One region of the Exiguobacterium sp. s191 genome, then DNA from elsewhere that is predicted to be linked to it. Evidence: predicted binding sites of a transcription regulator. Region 1 holds the regulator's gene; each other region holds the start of a gene.
What was found. The regulator Rex, encoded in region 1, represses fermentation and respiration genes when NADH is low (regulators of the CRP and FNR family bind a similar motif). The targets are predictions, from matches to a motif close to TTGTGAAATATTTCACAA.
Positions count from the first base shown of each region.

Region 2: the regulator Rex is predicted to act here: its motif matches at 1,629-1,646, upstream of KNQ09_RS15165 (formate/nitrite transporter family protein).
Region 3: the regulator Rex is predicted to act here: its motif matches at 2,228-2,245, upstream of pflB (formate C-acetyltransferase).
Region 4: the regulator Rex is predicted to act here: its motif matches at 2,179-2,196, upstream of KNQ09_RS07760 (cytochrome ubiquinol oxidase subunit I).

Region 1 is NZ_JACSNC010000001.1:2,207,055-2,210,583, reverse strand. It holds gene KNQ09_RS11545 (ATP-binding cassette domain-containing protein) at 1-1,249, opposite strand, end outside; gene KNQ09_RS11540 (redox-sensing transcriptional repressor Rex) at 1,417-2,076, shown strand; gene KNQ09_RS11535 (twin-arginine translocase TatA/TatE family subunit) at 2,076-2,273, shown strand; gene tatC (twin-arginine translocase subunit TatC) at 2,281-3,060, shown strand; tRNA gene KNQ09_RS11525 (tRNA-Ala) at 3,166-3,241, shown strand; gene KNQ09_RS11520 (S8 family serine peptidase) at 3,466-3,529, shown strand, end outside.
Region 2 is NZ_JACSNC010000004.1:112,807-116,335, reverse strand. It holds gene KNQ09_RS15175 (YitT family protein) at 1-744, opposite strand, end outside; gene KNQ09_RS15170 (hypothetical protein) at 881-1,483, shown strand; gene KNQ09_RS15165 (formate/nitrite transporter family protein) at 1,667-2,503, shown strand; gene KNQ09_RS15160 (YkvA family protein) at 2,536-2,955, opposite strand; gene KNQ09_RS15155 (aminopeptidase) at 3,054-3,529, shown strand, end outside.
Region 3 is NZ_JACSNC010000004.1:54,058-57,586, reverse strand. It holds gene pflB (formate C-acetyltransferase) at 1-2,141, opposite strand, end outside; gene KNQ09_RS14870 (hypothetical protein) at 2,481-2,909, shown strand; gene KNQ09_RS14865 (DEAD/DEAH box helicase) at 2,938-3,529, shown strand, end outside.
Region 4 is NZ_JACSNC010000001.1:1,436,935-1,440,463, forward strand. It holds gene KNQ09_RS07755 (cytochrome d ubiquinol oxidase subunit II) at 1-650, opposite strand, end outside; gene KNQ09_RS07760 (cytochrome ubiquinol oxidase subunit I) at 663-2,060, opposite strand; gene KNQ09_RS07765 (N-acetyldiaminopimelate deacetylase) at 2,295-3,407, opposite strand; gene KNQ09_RS07770 (transcriptional regulator CcpC) at 3,391-3,529, opposite strand, start outside.

The DNA.
Region 1 (3,529 bases):
CGTTCCAAATCTCATCGATGACACGGTTCCGATCATTGAGTTCCGCCTGCTCTTGATCGTAATAGCCGATCGAGACGCCGGTTCCGAAACGGAAATCACCGAAGAGGGGGCGTAAGCGACCGACGAGGACTTTTAGAAGCGTCGACTTTCCGATTCCATTTGGTCCGACGAGTGCCAGCGATTCACCGCGTTGCAAGCGGAAGGTGATGTCTTTTGAGACAGCTTCTTCGTAACCGATCGCCAGTTGATTGACTTGAAGAACGTCATTCCCGCTCTGTTTTTCAATCGGGAAGGACAGGACCGTGCTACGCTCATCTCCATCTGGACGATCGAGTCGGTCGACCTTTTCGAGCCGTTTCCGGACACTTTGGGCACGTTTTGTCGTCGTCGCCCGGGCGATGTTCCGTTGAATGAAGTCCTGCATCTTCGCGATTTCTTCTTGCTGCTGTTCAAACTGCTTCATTTCCTGATCGTACAAGGCCGCTTTTTGCTCCAAGTACTTCGTATAGTTCCCCGTGAACTTACGACAGACATTGCGCGACAGTTCGTAGACGACATTGACGACTTGGTCGAGGAAGTACCGGTCGTGCGAGACGATCAGGACGGCACCACGATAACCACCGAGGTAACTTTCGAGCCACGCGAGCGTATCGATATCGAGGTGGTTGGTCGGCTCATCGAGAATGAGGAGCTCTGGTGCTTGCAGGAGCATCTTTGCTAAGGCAAGCCGTGTCCGTTGACCACCGGATAATGTCTGAATCCGGCGCGAGTAATCATCCGGATAAAAGCGCATGCCGTGCAAAACGGAGCGGATATTTGCTTCGAACTGATAACCACCCGCTTCTGAGAAGTCGTGTTGCGCTTGATCGTATGTCTTCAAGAGACGATCGTAAGCGACCGGGTCGTTCAAGATATGCTCCATGCCCATTTCGATTTCCATCCGGCGCAATGTCCGTTCTTGTTCTTGGAGATGTTCAAAGACGGTCAGCATCTCGTTCCAGATCGTCTCGTTCGATTCGAGACCACTGTCTTGCGCGAGATAACCGATTTTGACATCCTTGCCTTTCATGATGTCGCCCGAGTCATGACTGAGTTCGCCAGCAATGATTTTGAGCAAGGTCGATTTACCGGCACCGTTTCGTCCGACGAGCGCAATCCGATCGCGCTCTTGTACTTCCAATTTGATATTTTCTAAAATCGGCTCGACGCCGAATGATTTCGAGAGTTGGTTGACTTGTAAGAGTATCATTTCCATCCATCCTTCCACCTTTTAGTCTATCACGAACAAAAGCGCGAGGTCCTGCGGAATATATTATTTGTGACTCTATGTGAAGTGGTTTACAATCAAGGAGAGTAGAAAGCTTTTTGCAAAGATTTGGGTGCCACGATGGATGTGGCCGAAGGGGGAACTGCAGGATGAATGGACCAGACACAAAAATTCCACAAGCGACAGCAAAACGGTTGCCGCTATATTATCGCTTCATCCAAAGTTTATACAATTCAGGCAAGCTCCGCGTCTCTTCTGCTGAGTTAAGCGAGGCGGTGAAGGTTGATTCAGCAACGATTCGTCGCGATTTTTCCTACTTTGGGGCATTAGGGAAGAAGGGGTATGGATATAACGTTCAACATCTCTTAACGTTTTTCCGCAAAACCTTGAATCAAGATGAGGTGACGAATGTTGCCTTAATCGGGGTCGGTCATCTCGGAACAGCGTTTGCAAATTATAACTTTTTAAAGAATAATAGTACTCGGATAGTCGTTGCGTTTGATGCGGACGAAGAGAAGGTCGGAACAACGACGCATGACGTTCCAATCTATCATGTTTCGGACATGAAAGAACAAATCGAAGCGAATCAGGTCGATGTTGCCATCTTGACGGTTCCATCCCAGTTCGCGCAGTCAGTAGCGGATGAGTTAGTCGAGTATGGTGTGACAGGCATCCTGAACTTTACGCCAGCGCGGTTGAACGTGCCAGCGAGCGTCCGGGTCCATCACATTGATTTATCGATCGAGTTGCAGTCGTTAGTTTATTTCATGAAGCATTATTCGCAATCAGCTGAAGGAGTGAAATCATAATGGAAAACCTTATTCCGCTCACACTAGGTATCGGACCTGCGAGCATCGGATTAATCGCGGTCGTCGCGTTGATCATCTTTGGACCGAAGAAGTTACCAGAATTCGGACGTGCTGCTGGTCAGACATTGAAAGAGTTCAAGAATGCCACGAACGGCATCATGGACGACGATAAAAAGGACGAACCGAAAGAGAAGTGATTGAATCATGACGGTTGATCAAGAGCAAAGCATGACGTCGCACCTTGACGAACTCCGAAAGCGGATCGTCTGGTCGCTTATCATCGTCGTCGTCCTGTTCGCTGTCGCATTTCCGCTCGTCCGACCGCTCGTCCGCTTCTTGCAAGCAGACTTAAAAGAGCTCGGTATCGGTTTGAATGCCTTCAACGTCGCCGATCCTTTAATGTTGTATTTGAATCTTGCGTTCATTATTGCGCTGATTTTAGCGTCACCGTTCTGGATGTATCAACTCTGGGCATTCGTCCGACCAGGACTTTATGACAAGGAGCAAAAAGCGACATTGACGTATATTCCGGTCATCTTCTTTCTGTTTTTGGCTGGCGTAGCCTTCTCGTATTTCTGGTTGCTTCCCTTCTTGCTTGAAGTCTCAACGGATCTCGGGAAAGAGCTCGGAATCGAACAAGTCATCGGAGTGGAGAACTACTTCAGTTTCTTAATCCGGTTGACGATGCCGTTCGGTCTTCTTTTCCAATTGCCGGTCGTGACGATGTTCCTGACACGTCTGGGTCTCGTGACGCCATATTTCATGCGAAAGAATCGGAAATATGCGTACTTTGCGCTGTTCGTCGTTGCGGCATTGATCGCACCGCCGGACGTGACGTCACACTTGATGATCTCGGTGCCATTGTTCGTTCTCTATGAGATCAGCATCTTGATTTCTGCGCGAACGTACAAAAAAGTCTTGATCCTCGAGCAACAGGCAGAGCTTGAACGACAGGCGGATTTGATGCGTGAATTGAATAAATGAATCGTGAATTCCTTCCGACGATTTTTGGAAGGAATTCTTTTTTATGAAAGCGTTATTTTTATATTGATAAAGCAGTTAGTGATACGTATACTAAAGATAATTCATGGGGGCTTAGCTCAGCTGGGAGAGCGTTTGGCTGGCAGCCAAAAGGTCGTCGGTTCGATCCCGATAGTCTCCACCAATACCAAACATCTAACTCCTCGAGGCTTCGAGGAGTTTTTATTTTACTCCCAGTTTAATTCCTTAAAAATATAAAATGTCATGTAAAACAAATAAATTAAAAAAATAGGCAAATATAAATTGTTTATTTCCATTAAATTCATTAAACTAAATATACAGAATTTTCGTTTAACTGTTTTATCAGTAGTACTACTATGGTTTTACAGAAAAGGGGAAAACGAACGCATGAAGAAGAAGATTGCACTTATGGCAGCCGTCTTAATGACGTCTTCCAATCTAGTCAGTGCGC
Region 2 (3,529 bases), on a different contig from region 1:
AACGACGACATAGACCATTTTTTTCGTTCGGTTGGAGTATCCTCCACGTGCATCGAGAATCGTGACACCACGACCGAGTTCTTTTGTAATGACTTCATTGATTTCATCTGCTTTCTCACAAATGATGATACATTGCTTAGAAGCAGAATAGAAACTGTAAACCGTCTGAAGGGCTTTGGCGCGAACAAAGCTCATGATGAGAGCATACATAACGTGTTTAAGATCGAATACCCACCATACAAGGATGTAAATGACAAGATCTTGCATCAGAAATATACGAGGAAGTGGCCAGTTATGAAAACGAGCAAAGAAAAACTTTCCAAGAATATCAAGCCCTCCAGTTGAAGCACCACCGAAGAAGATCAATGCCATTGCAAGACCAGAGACTAGACCAGCAAAGATGGAAGCGACGAGCGGATCGTTTAGAGATTCCGGAACGATTTGAGTCGGGATCCAGTCAATTAAAAAGGAAGAAGCAATGACAATAATTCCAGATAAGAACATGAATCGTTTGCGTAGGAAACGGAAACCTAAAAGGAAGAGGGGAATGTTTAAGAGCAATTGCGTTAATCCGATTGGCGTGTGGAAGAGCTCTTGAATAATGAGCGTGATCCCCATGATACCGCCTGATCCGATATCATTTGGAGATAGTAGTAGGCTGATGTAAAGGGAATACAGCAACGTACCAATGATTAAGAAACTGATTTTTTCAACTCTCTTTTTCTGTGGGTGTGTTGTAGTCATGGCAATATGATGAGTGACCTCATGCTCCTCCTTCTGTGAGTATCTGCATGCAAGAGTACGCTCATATGCATAAAATTTCAACCCTTCTTATGAAAAAAGATGAAAAAGGGTATGTTTTTTTAGGAAGGTGATGAAAATGAAGAAAATGTTATGGATTCTTGGTTGTATCTGCTTAGGAATACTAGTTGGGATTCGTCTTTTCGAACAACCCAATGAAAAAAATCAATCATCCATTTGGCATGATGGTGATCTTGTAGCGAGACAAGTGGGTGCCTCGATGATGAATACGGTAGCGGTTCGTCAATTAGCCGAACAACTTCCGTTCTCATCAGAATTAAAACAGGTAGATGTCGAAGGAGAATCGTTACGTCTTGCCTATGAAGTGACAGGAAAAGAGCGACAAGCTTGGATTGGTACCGATACCGGGACACTACAGGTGAATCAGGATTTTTTAAAGGCTCGGTTATCTAAAATTCTGATGCATCATACGCTTGTTTTATTTTCAACGATTCCTGATTTGACCGATCTCGAAATTCACTACACGGATCCGTATTCAGATGCAGATTTTACGATGGACCGGAAAACATTCGACGCCTACACTCCGACCGATATCGAACGAGCTACTTCCTCTTCTAGACGCTTTAATCGTGTCGTCATTGATGGTTATGTGCTCGATGCCTCAAGACGAAACACCTTCTTTGAACTCTTCGCATCACGACTACAGATCCAAACTAATTAGTTGTATAAAGCAAGAAAAGGCATTTTTCACAATCTTGACACAATGATATCGTTTACATCTCGTTCTTTTATAAAAACGATAAAACAGGTCTATTCAATACTTGAACATCTTTTAAGATGGAAGTATGATAATAAATGAACAAACATTGTGAAGTGTTGAACAAAAGAAAGAGAGGTTTCTACGATGAACGAGGTAGAAGCATTAGAAGGATTACGGAATAAAGCAATCAAGTCGACGCGCATGCTACAAATGCGTCCTCTCGAGTACTTAGTTCGTGCCATGTTAGCGGGAATTTTCATTGGATTTGCAATCATTTTTACTTTAAAAGCAATTAACGGTCTATATATGGCGGAGTCACCTGTTGCGACACTTGTCGGTGGACTGACCTTCGGAGTGGCGCTTGTCCTGATCGTTTACGGTGGGGCAGAGCTGTTCACAGGAAATACGATGTATTTCACGACGGCGACGATGCGTGGCTATACGACGAAGATGGATACGATGAAGGTCTGGTTGATCTGTCTAATCGGAAATGGACTTGGCGGATTAGCGTTTGCGCTACTCTTTTCCCAAACAGGAATCATCCAAGAGCTTGGTATGAACAACTGGTTATTTTCTGTCTCAGAGACGAAGATCCACCATACGACGTGGGAAATCTTCACACGAGCTATCTTCTGTAACTGGATGGTCTGTTTAGCGATTTTCATTCCGAAAAATATGAAGAATGAATTAGCGCAAATCATGATGATGATGGTACTTGTTGCAGTATTCTTCGCATCTGGATTTGATCACGTCATCGCCAATATGGCATTGTTCTCCATTGCGTTAGTCGTACCACACCCGGATACGATCACATTTGCCGGAGCGATGCATAACCTGTTACCCGCTCTAGCTGGAAACATCATTGGTGGAGCTGTCTTCATGGGAATGATCTATACGTGGTTGAATAAAGAAAAACTAGAGGTAGATGAATCACGTCAATCCACGACACCTGTTCATATCGCTTCGAAGCAAAACGCATAAAAAAGGGCAGCTGTTGCGACAGCTGCCTATTTTTATTCCATATGTTGAAAGCGATCGACGTCTGCAGCCAGTTCTTCATAAATCGTTTCGACGATCTGTGCATCATCGAAGAGCCCGAGGACGTTATCGTCCGGTAAGGCGTCAACAGGAGACGTGAAGTACAGAACGGCCGTCAATAACAATTGTTCCTGCTCCGCATGCATTTCGAATTTTTTCTGATAGAGAGCACGAAGCATTTCAAGCAGTTGTTTTAATTGAAAATAAAGGACGAGTTCTGCCTCGCGTTCGATGTCCGAGCTTTCTGTAGACGCAATATCTTGCGTCAAGTGCGCAAGTCCGATTTCTGCTCGAACTAACAATTCTTGCTGTGCTTTTTCATCACCAACGAGGTCGAGTGCCTGTCGGTGAAAATACGTATAAGCCGATTTAAAATCGCCGGGTGTGAATTCCATGGTGATGCCTCCTTCTCTTCTCTTTCTAGTTTCGCCTTATTTCTTGCAAAATTGCAACTATTTCGTGAAAATAAAGATACAAGAAAGGGGATTACATAATGCCGACACAAGCAGAATTACAACAATACGCGTCTTTAGCCGTGCGTACGGGAATTAATCTACAACCAGGACAACAACTCGAGGTGCGTGCTGGAATCGAAAATTTGCCGCTCGTTCGTGAAATCACGCGTGTCGCCTATGAAGTAGGAGCTACGCAAGTGTATGTACAATGGTCAGATGATGAGATGACGAAAATCCGTTATTTCGATGCACCGGAAGAGTCGTTTGATACGTTCCCAGATTGGTTAAAAGCACGTTACGACCAACTGGCAGAAGAAAAGACTGCGTTCTTATCGGTCGTTAGTGAAGATCCAGATTTATTGAATGGCGTTGACTCGAGCCGAATCGCACGTGCGAATAAAGCAGCCGGTGTCGCTCTTGCTAATTGGCGGAAGTTCGTCATGAGTGACAATGTCAGCTGGTGTGTCGTAGCAGCACCTTCTGAAAGCTGGGCGAAGAAAGTATTCCCTGATTC
Region 3 (3,529 bases), on a different contig from region 1:
TGTTCTGGATGCTCCATGGCATCGAGTAACGTCTCACGGTCAAAGACGTTGACATTCAAATGGTGTCCTTTTGAAGTCGTACCACCCATATATCCGTCAAGTAATCCGACCGTATTGCGAATACGTGTGGGCTCATCCTTACCAAGTGCTTTTGGAACAATCGAGAACGTGTAGGAAATCCCGTCGAGCGCATGTTCATATGGTAATTTTCCGACAGATGTCAGTGCGGCGACAGCTCCTCTAGTGTCACGTCCATGCATCGGGTTAGCACCCGGTGCGAATGGTTCACCCGCACGGCGTCCATCTGGCGTATTTCCTGTTTTTTTACCATAGACGACGTTTGAAGTAATCGTCAGGACAGACTGCGTCGGAAGGGCATTGCGATACGTTGGATGTTTACGGATTTTCTCCATGAACAGTGTGACGAGATCGACCGCCATCTGATCCACCCGTTCATCGTTATTCCCGAACTTCGGAAACTCGCCTTCGATTTTAAAATCAACTGCAATCCCATCCGCATCTCGGATTGGACGAACTGTTGCGTAACGGATGGCGGATAGACTGTCAGCGACGACCGATAAACCAGCGATACCGCATGCCATCGTCCGTAAGATTTCTGGATCATGTAAAGCCATTTCAATCCGTTCGTAGCTGTACTTATCATGCATGTAGTGGATGACATTCAGTGTGTTGACGTACAGTTCTGCGAGCCAATCGAGTTGACGATCATAAGCCGCCATGACGGTTTCGTAATCGAGTACTTCGTCGAGCATTAGTGGTGTAGCTGGGGCAACTTGGATTTTGAGCTTCTCGTCCATTCCGCCATTGATCGTATAAAGTAATGCTTTTGCCAGGTTTGCTCGCGCACCGAAGAACTGCATCTGTTTCCCGATCTTCATCGCGGAGACACAACAAGCGATGCCGTAATCATCTCCATAAACCGGTAACATCAAATCATCGTTTTCATATTGAATCGAGCTTGAAACGATCGACATCTTCGCACAGAATTCCTTGAATCCGCGTGGAAGCTGAGTAGACCAGAGAACGGTTAGATTCGGTTCCGGTGCCGGACCAAGTGTCGAGAGAGTGTGTAAGAAGCGGAATGAACTTTTCGTGACGTTTGATCGCCCATCTTCACTCATTCCACCGATTGATTCCGTTACCCACGTCGGATCACCTGAGAACAGATCGTTGTAGTCTGGTGTCCGTAAGAACTTAACGATCCGAAGCTTCATGACGAAATGATCGACGAGTTCTTGTGCAGTCTCTTCCGTCAAGCGACCAGCCGCAAGATCACGTTCGACATAAATATCAAGGAACGTCGAGACTCGACCGAGTGACATGGCTGCCCCGTTTTGCTCTTTGATGGCAGCAAGATAGGCAAGATAGACCCACTGGAATGCTTCTTGTGCTGTTTCTGCAGGGCGGGAGAGATCGAAACCATAGCGAGCTCCAAGCTCGGTCAATTCCGTTAATGCGCGCAACTGTTCATTCATCTCTTCACGGTCGCGAATCATCGATTCAGATAAGAACCCGCCACGTGCCTTTAAATCCTGCTTACGTTCTTCGATCAAGCGTGCCGTTCCGTACAAAGCAACACGACGATAGTCACCGATGATCCGTCCGCGACCATAAGCATCAGGTAATCCGGTGATAATACCGGCTTTACGTGCAGCGCGCATCTCAGGGGTATAGGCATCGAAAACCCCTTGGTTATGTGTCTTCCGGTACTCGCTGAAGGTTTTCGTGACGGTCTCGTCTGCTTCAAAGCCATACGCAGCTAGGGCATCATTCACCATCCGAATCCCACCGTTCGGATGAATCGAACGTTTAAACGGTTCGTCTGTCTGTAAACCGACGATTTTTTCGAGTGAGCGATTCAGATACCCTGCATCATGCGAGAGGATCGTTGATGGTGTTTTAGCATCGACGGCATACACACCACCACGTTGTCGCTCTTCATTCGTCAGCTGTAGAATTTGTTGCCAGAGACGTTCCGTTGCTTGCGTCGGACCGACTAAAAAGTGATCATCTCCTGTATATTCCGTGCGATTGAGTCGGATGAAGTCTGCGACATCGATCGTCTTTACCCATTCACCAGACGTAAAGTTCGTCCAGGCACTCGTTTTTTCTAATAACATGGATACCACTCCTTTAATATTGAGCTAATCATCAGTTCCTTATGTGAATAGTGTAACAAAAGGAAGGGGTGATTCCCTTTACGTTCATGTGAATGTTTTAACAAGTGAACAAACGTTGATATGACGGGCTTTCTTTATTTCTGTATTCATATGAGAATAGTTTAAAAAAAACAGTTTTAGATTGCTAATTCAAGGTTTTTTGGAAACTGTATGAGTTGATTTGAAAAAGATTCACTAGAACAGTTGAAACTGTGAGGAATGTCACGCTACGGTGCCTTGTATTTTTAAGACGTATCGTTGACAATGAAAAAGGGAATATAGAACGTGGAGGTGTGCCAAATGGAGTATGTATCATTAACACAACAAGGAGAGTATCAGTCAGGAGACTGGGTCTCGCTGAAAATCGGATCGGATGGTTCAACGCGAACGGGAATGATCACGGAATTCGAAAATGATGGATTCTGGATTCGGTTTGAAGATGATTTTGATTATGAAGACTTTATCGGCTATGATGAATCGTATTGGATTGCGCTTGTTCGTCGTCCGGTTGACGTAAAAGCGACGTATGCGAGTCTTGCCGAGTACCCGGCACTCGCTGCAGAATTACAGGATCGTGTCATCCAAGGATTCGAAATTTTAGAAGAAGAAGCCGGTGAAAGCGAGATTCGATTCCATATTCGATTGCTCGACGCAGGAAATGAATATACACAGACATTACGGGGATACCGTGATGCATCAGGAGATCATGTCGAATACGTAACGGCATGATGGAATTAAGAGAGTAGGAGAAATCGTTATGAACTTTACAAAACCATTTTTACAGGAAGCATGGGAACGCGCACGCTTTACGGAGTTGATGCCTGTTCAAGAACAAGCGATTCCGTTGTTGCGCGAAGGAAAAGATGTCCTGGCGGAAGCGCCGACAGGAACAGGGAAGACGCTTGCCTATGTCATTCCAGCTTTAGAAAAGATTGAAGTAGAAGAACCACACGTGCAAGTCGTGATCACGGCACCAACACGGGAACTCGTCATGCAAATTCATCAAGTCATTCAATTGTTTGCTCAAGGAAGTGGTATCAAATCCGGTGCATTCATTGGTGGTGTTGAATTAAAACGACAATATGAACGATTGAAGAAAAAACCACAAATCATCGTCGGAACACCAGGGCGTCTCGTTGAGTTGATTGATTCGAAGAAGCTGAAGATGCATAAGGTGAAATTGATCGTCTTGGACGAAGCAGATCAAATCTATGAGAGTGGTATGAGTGACTCGGCGACGCGGATCGCAAACAGTGCACTACGCGATCGTCAGTTAGCATTCGTCTCAGCGACATTACCGGAACGGACAGCAGAATGGGGACGGACGCTTGCGAATAATCCTGAGACAA
Region 4 (3,529 bases), 770 kb from region 1:
AAGACGAGTGCACAGACAAGAATCGTCGGACCACTCCAGAAGAGTGCCCATTTACGAATTAGCGGAGTAGCCCCTTCATCCTTCGCTTTATCTGCGTAGAACAAGAGGAACATCGCACTGATATAGAGGACGGATACGATAGCGAGTGCTACGACCGACCAAGAGTAAAAGTTCGTAAATAATTTTGTTCCTAAAAACTCGACTGTTTCATTCGTTTTACGAATGAAACCACCTTGACTGATCGTCAATGTCGTTGACATCGCCGCCGGAATCAATAGACCAGTTGCTCCATATAAGAACGTATAGAACATGCTGTCGTTTGATCCATAATTGGCAAATGCATAGAAGCTACCACGAATCGCAATCAATACGAGAACGATCGAGGCTGGCACGAGCAGTGCCGTACCGAAATAGTAAGCGGTATCCGGGAAGAACCCGACTAGTCCGACGAAGAAGAATACGAAGAAGACATTCGTTACCTCCCACACTGGTGAGAGATAACGAAGAATCAATCGATTCGTTAAATGATCCCGCTTCGTATATTTTGAATAAAAGGCGTAAAATCCAGCACCGAAGTCAATTGAGGCAACGATGAGATATCCGTACAGGAAAGTCCAGAGGACCGTAATTCCTAGTGTTTGAACGTCCAAATCGTTCCCTCCTTACTTGTTATCATCCACGAACATAGCTTCCCCACGTGCGTGGTGGTTTTCAGCAAGTTCTTGAAGTTCTTTTCCAACCGGGTTTTTCTTGAACATCCGTAATAATACGACTGTACAAATCGTACCGAGCATCAAGTACAAGGCACTGAATAGAATCAACATCGGACCGACGGCAGTTGATGTCGTCGCCGCATCTGCTGTCCGCATGATGCCGTAAAGTGTCCAAGGTTGGCGACCAATTTCAGCATACATCCAACCTGCTTCAATGGAAATCATCGCCAGAGGTCCACCGATGAAGACACCTCTTAAAATCCATTTGTTATAAGGATTTAATTTTTTCAAACGGAATGCCAAGATGAACAAGGCAGAGATGGCAGCCAAATACATACCAATCGAAACCATGATATCGAAGAAATAGTGAACGATCAGCGGTGCTTGATCTTCTTTTGCGAACTCATTTAGACCAATGACTTCTGTATCTGGGGCTCCACCCGCAAGAATCGAGAGTGCATATGGGATTTTGACGGCTCCCTTGATTTCATAACTGCCGTCTTCTTGCTGATCAAGTATCCCACCAAAAATCAATTCTGCTTCACTTGTCGTTTCAAAATGCCATTCAGCAGCCGCGAGTTTCTCTGGCTGATATTTCGCCAAGTATTTCCCTGAGAAGTCCCCGACAAGTGCAGTCGAGAAGGCAAAAATCAATCCAGCCATAACCGTTAAGCGAAGTGCTTTTTTGTGATACGCTGTTTCCGCTGCTGAGAGTGTTTTTTTGCGGAGTAAGTGGAACGCCGCGATTGCCGCCAAGATGAAGGCGACTGTCAAATAAGCCGATACGATGACGTGTGTTGCTTTTGTAGGTGTTGCTGTATTGAACATTGCTTTTAATGGTTCAATTTGCGTTAGCGTTCCGTTGACGATCTTAAATCCTTCTGGTGAGTTCATGAAGGAGTTGACCGTCGTAATGAAGAATGCTGATGCTGTCGCACCGATGACGACTGGAATCCCGATCAACCAGTGTAACCATGGGTTTTTGAATCGATCCCATGTATACAGGTAAATACCGAGGAAAATCGCTTCAAAGAAGAATGCGAATGTTTCCATGAACAGTGGTAATGCGATCGTTTGACCAGCCACTTGCATGAGTGACGGCCAAAGTAGTGATAATTGCAATCCGATGGCCGTCCCTGTCACGACACCGACTGCGACGGTAACGACGTATCCACGCGTCCACCGTCTTGCTAATAAAATATAATCCGGATCTTTGCGTTTCAGACCGATGAATTCAGCAGCGAGTACCATGAGTGGTACCCCGACGCCAATCGTCGCGAATATAATATGAAACGCTAATGTGAGCCCTGTCAACAATCGACTGAGCAATACGGGATCATTGAACATGTATATAGCCCCCTCTTCCTAAAACATACTTCTCTATATGGTCTATAACCGTATCATAGAGAACATAATCCTTTATGTCTGTTTATAATGTTTGATGTAACAAATTGTTCACATGTGCACGTGATTTTTTTCACAAAATGTTCGAAAACTCCTATTCTTACATATATAAAAAGCTCTCCCATTCTTGATTTCGAAAGGGAAAGCTTAATGTCCTTCATTATTTCATAAAACTTTTTAAACATATTCTCGGAAATAATGATCGAGTAAATCAATCACAAATGGAATCGCGGATTCATCCGGATTCAAGGTTGGTTGGTGAAGTCCAGATGTCGGATTGTCGACTCCGAGCCAAAACATCATCCCTGGAATTTCCTTCAACATGAATCCGAAGTCTTCTCCTGTCATTGCTGCATCACATTCAATGTAGTTCGCATTCATCTTGACGAATGATGAAAATTTATCAACGATGTGTCGGTCATTGACGACCTCGTAATAACGATTTCCGAATTGTAGATCAATCTTGACGCCAAAGGAAGCTTCGATTCCTCGAATGATGTCACGAACGCGTCGTTCCAGTTTTTCCATGTCTTCTCCATTGAGTGCGCGCATCGTACCGTCAAGAACAGCTCTACCGGCGATGACGTTTTCCCGAATCCCGGCATCGACCTTTCCGATCGTAATGACGCTACAGTTCATCGGATTGATGGATCGACTGACGATTGTTTGCAATTGCATGATTAAGGCTGCTTGCGCAACGACCGTATCAATCGTCAAATGAGGAAAGGCCGCATGACCACTTTGACCATAGATCGTGATATGGACTTCTCGAGCACTCGCGAACAAGACGCCGGGACGGCTCGCAATCGTACCGACTGGATATTCCGGTGCGACGTGAAGACCATACATCTCACTTGGACGATATTTTTCAAACAACGGACTTTTAATCATCGGTTCTGCCCCGCCCGGACCTTCTTCCGCTGGTTGGAATAAAAAGACGACATCATCCATGACCGGCAATTCAATGATTCGTTTCATCAATCCCAACGCAATCGACGTGTGCATATCGTGACCACAGGCATGCATGAAGCCTGGATGTTCCGAACAAAATGGAAGACCTGTCGCTTCTTCGATCGGTAACCCATCAATGTCTGCACGGTACCCAATTGTCCGATTTCCAGTCAATCCTTTCACTCGAACGAAAACTCCCGTTTCAAACGTGTCATACGTGACACGATCTGGTGGATAGGCACGAATTTGTTCCAATATAAAAGCTTGCGTCTTAAATTCCTTGAACCCTGGTTCTGGTATTTTATGAAGCGCGCGCCGCATTTCAATGGCGTATTCCATCTGACTGACTTCCTCCTTCTTCTTTTACGATATCCCAAAATGCTTGAACTTGTTTTAGTTCAAGCATCGATTCCGTAGACAAAATCCATGTATCTCGCTTTAATATTTTTCCAGACGATGTT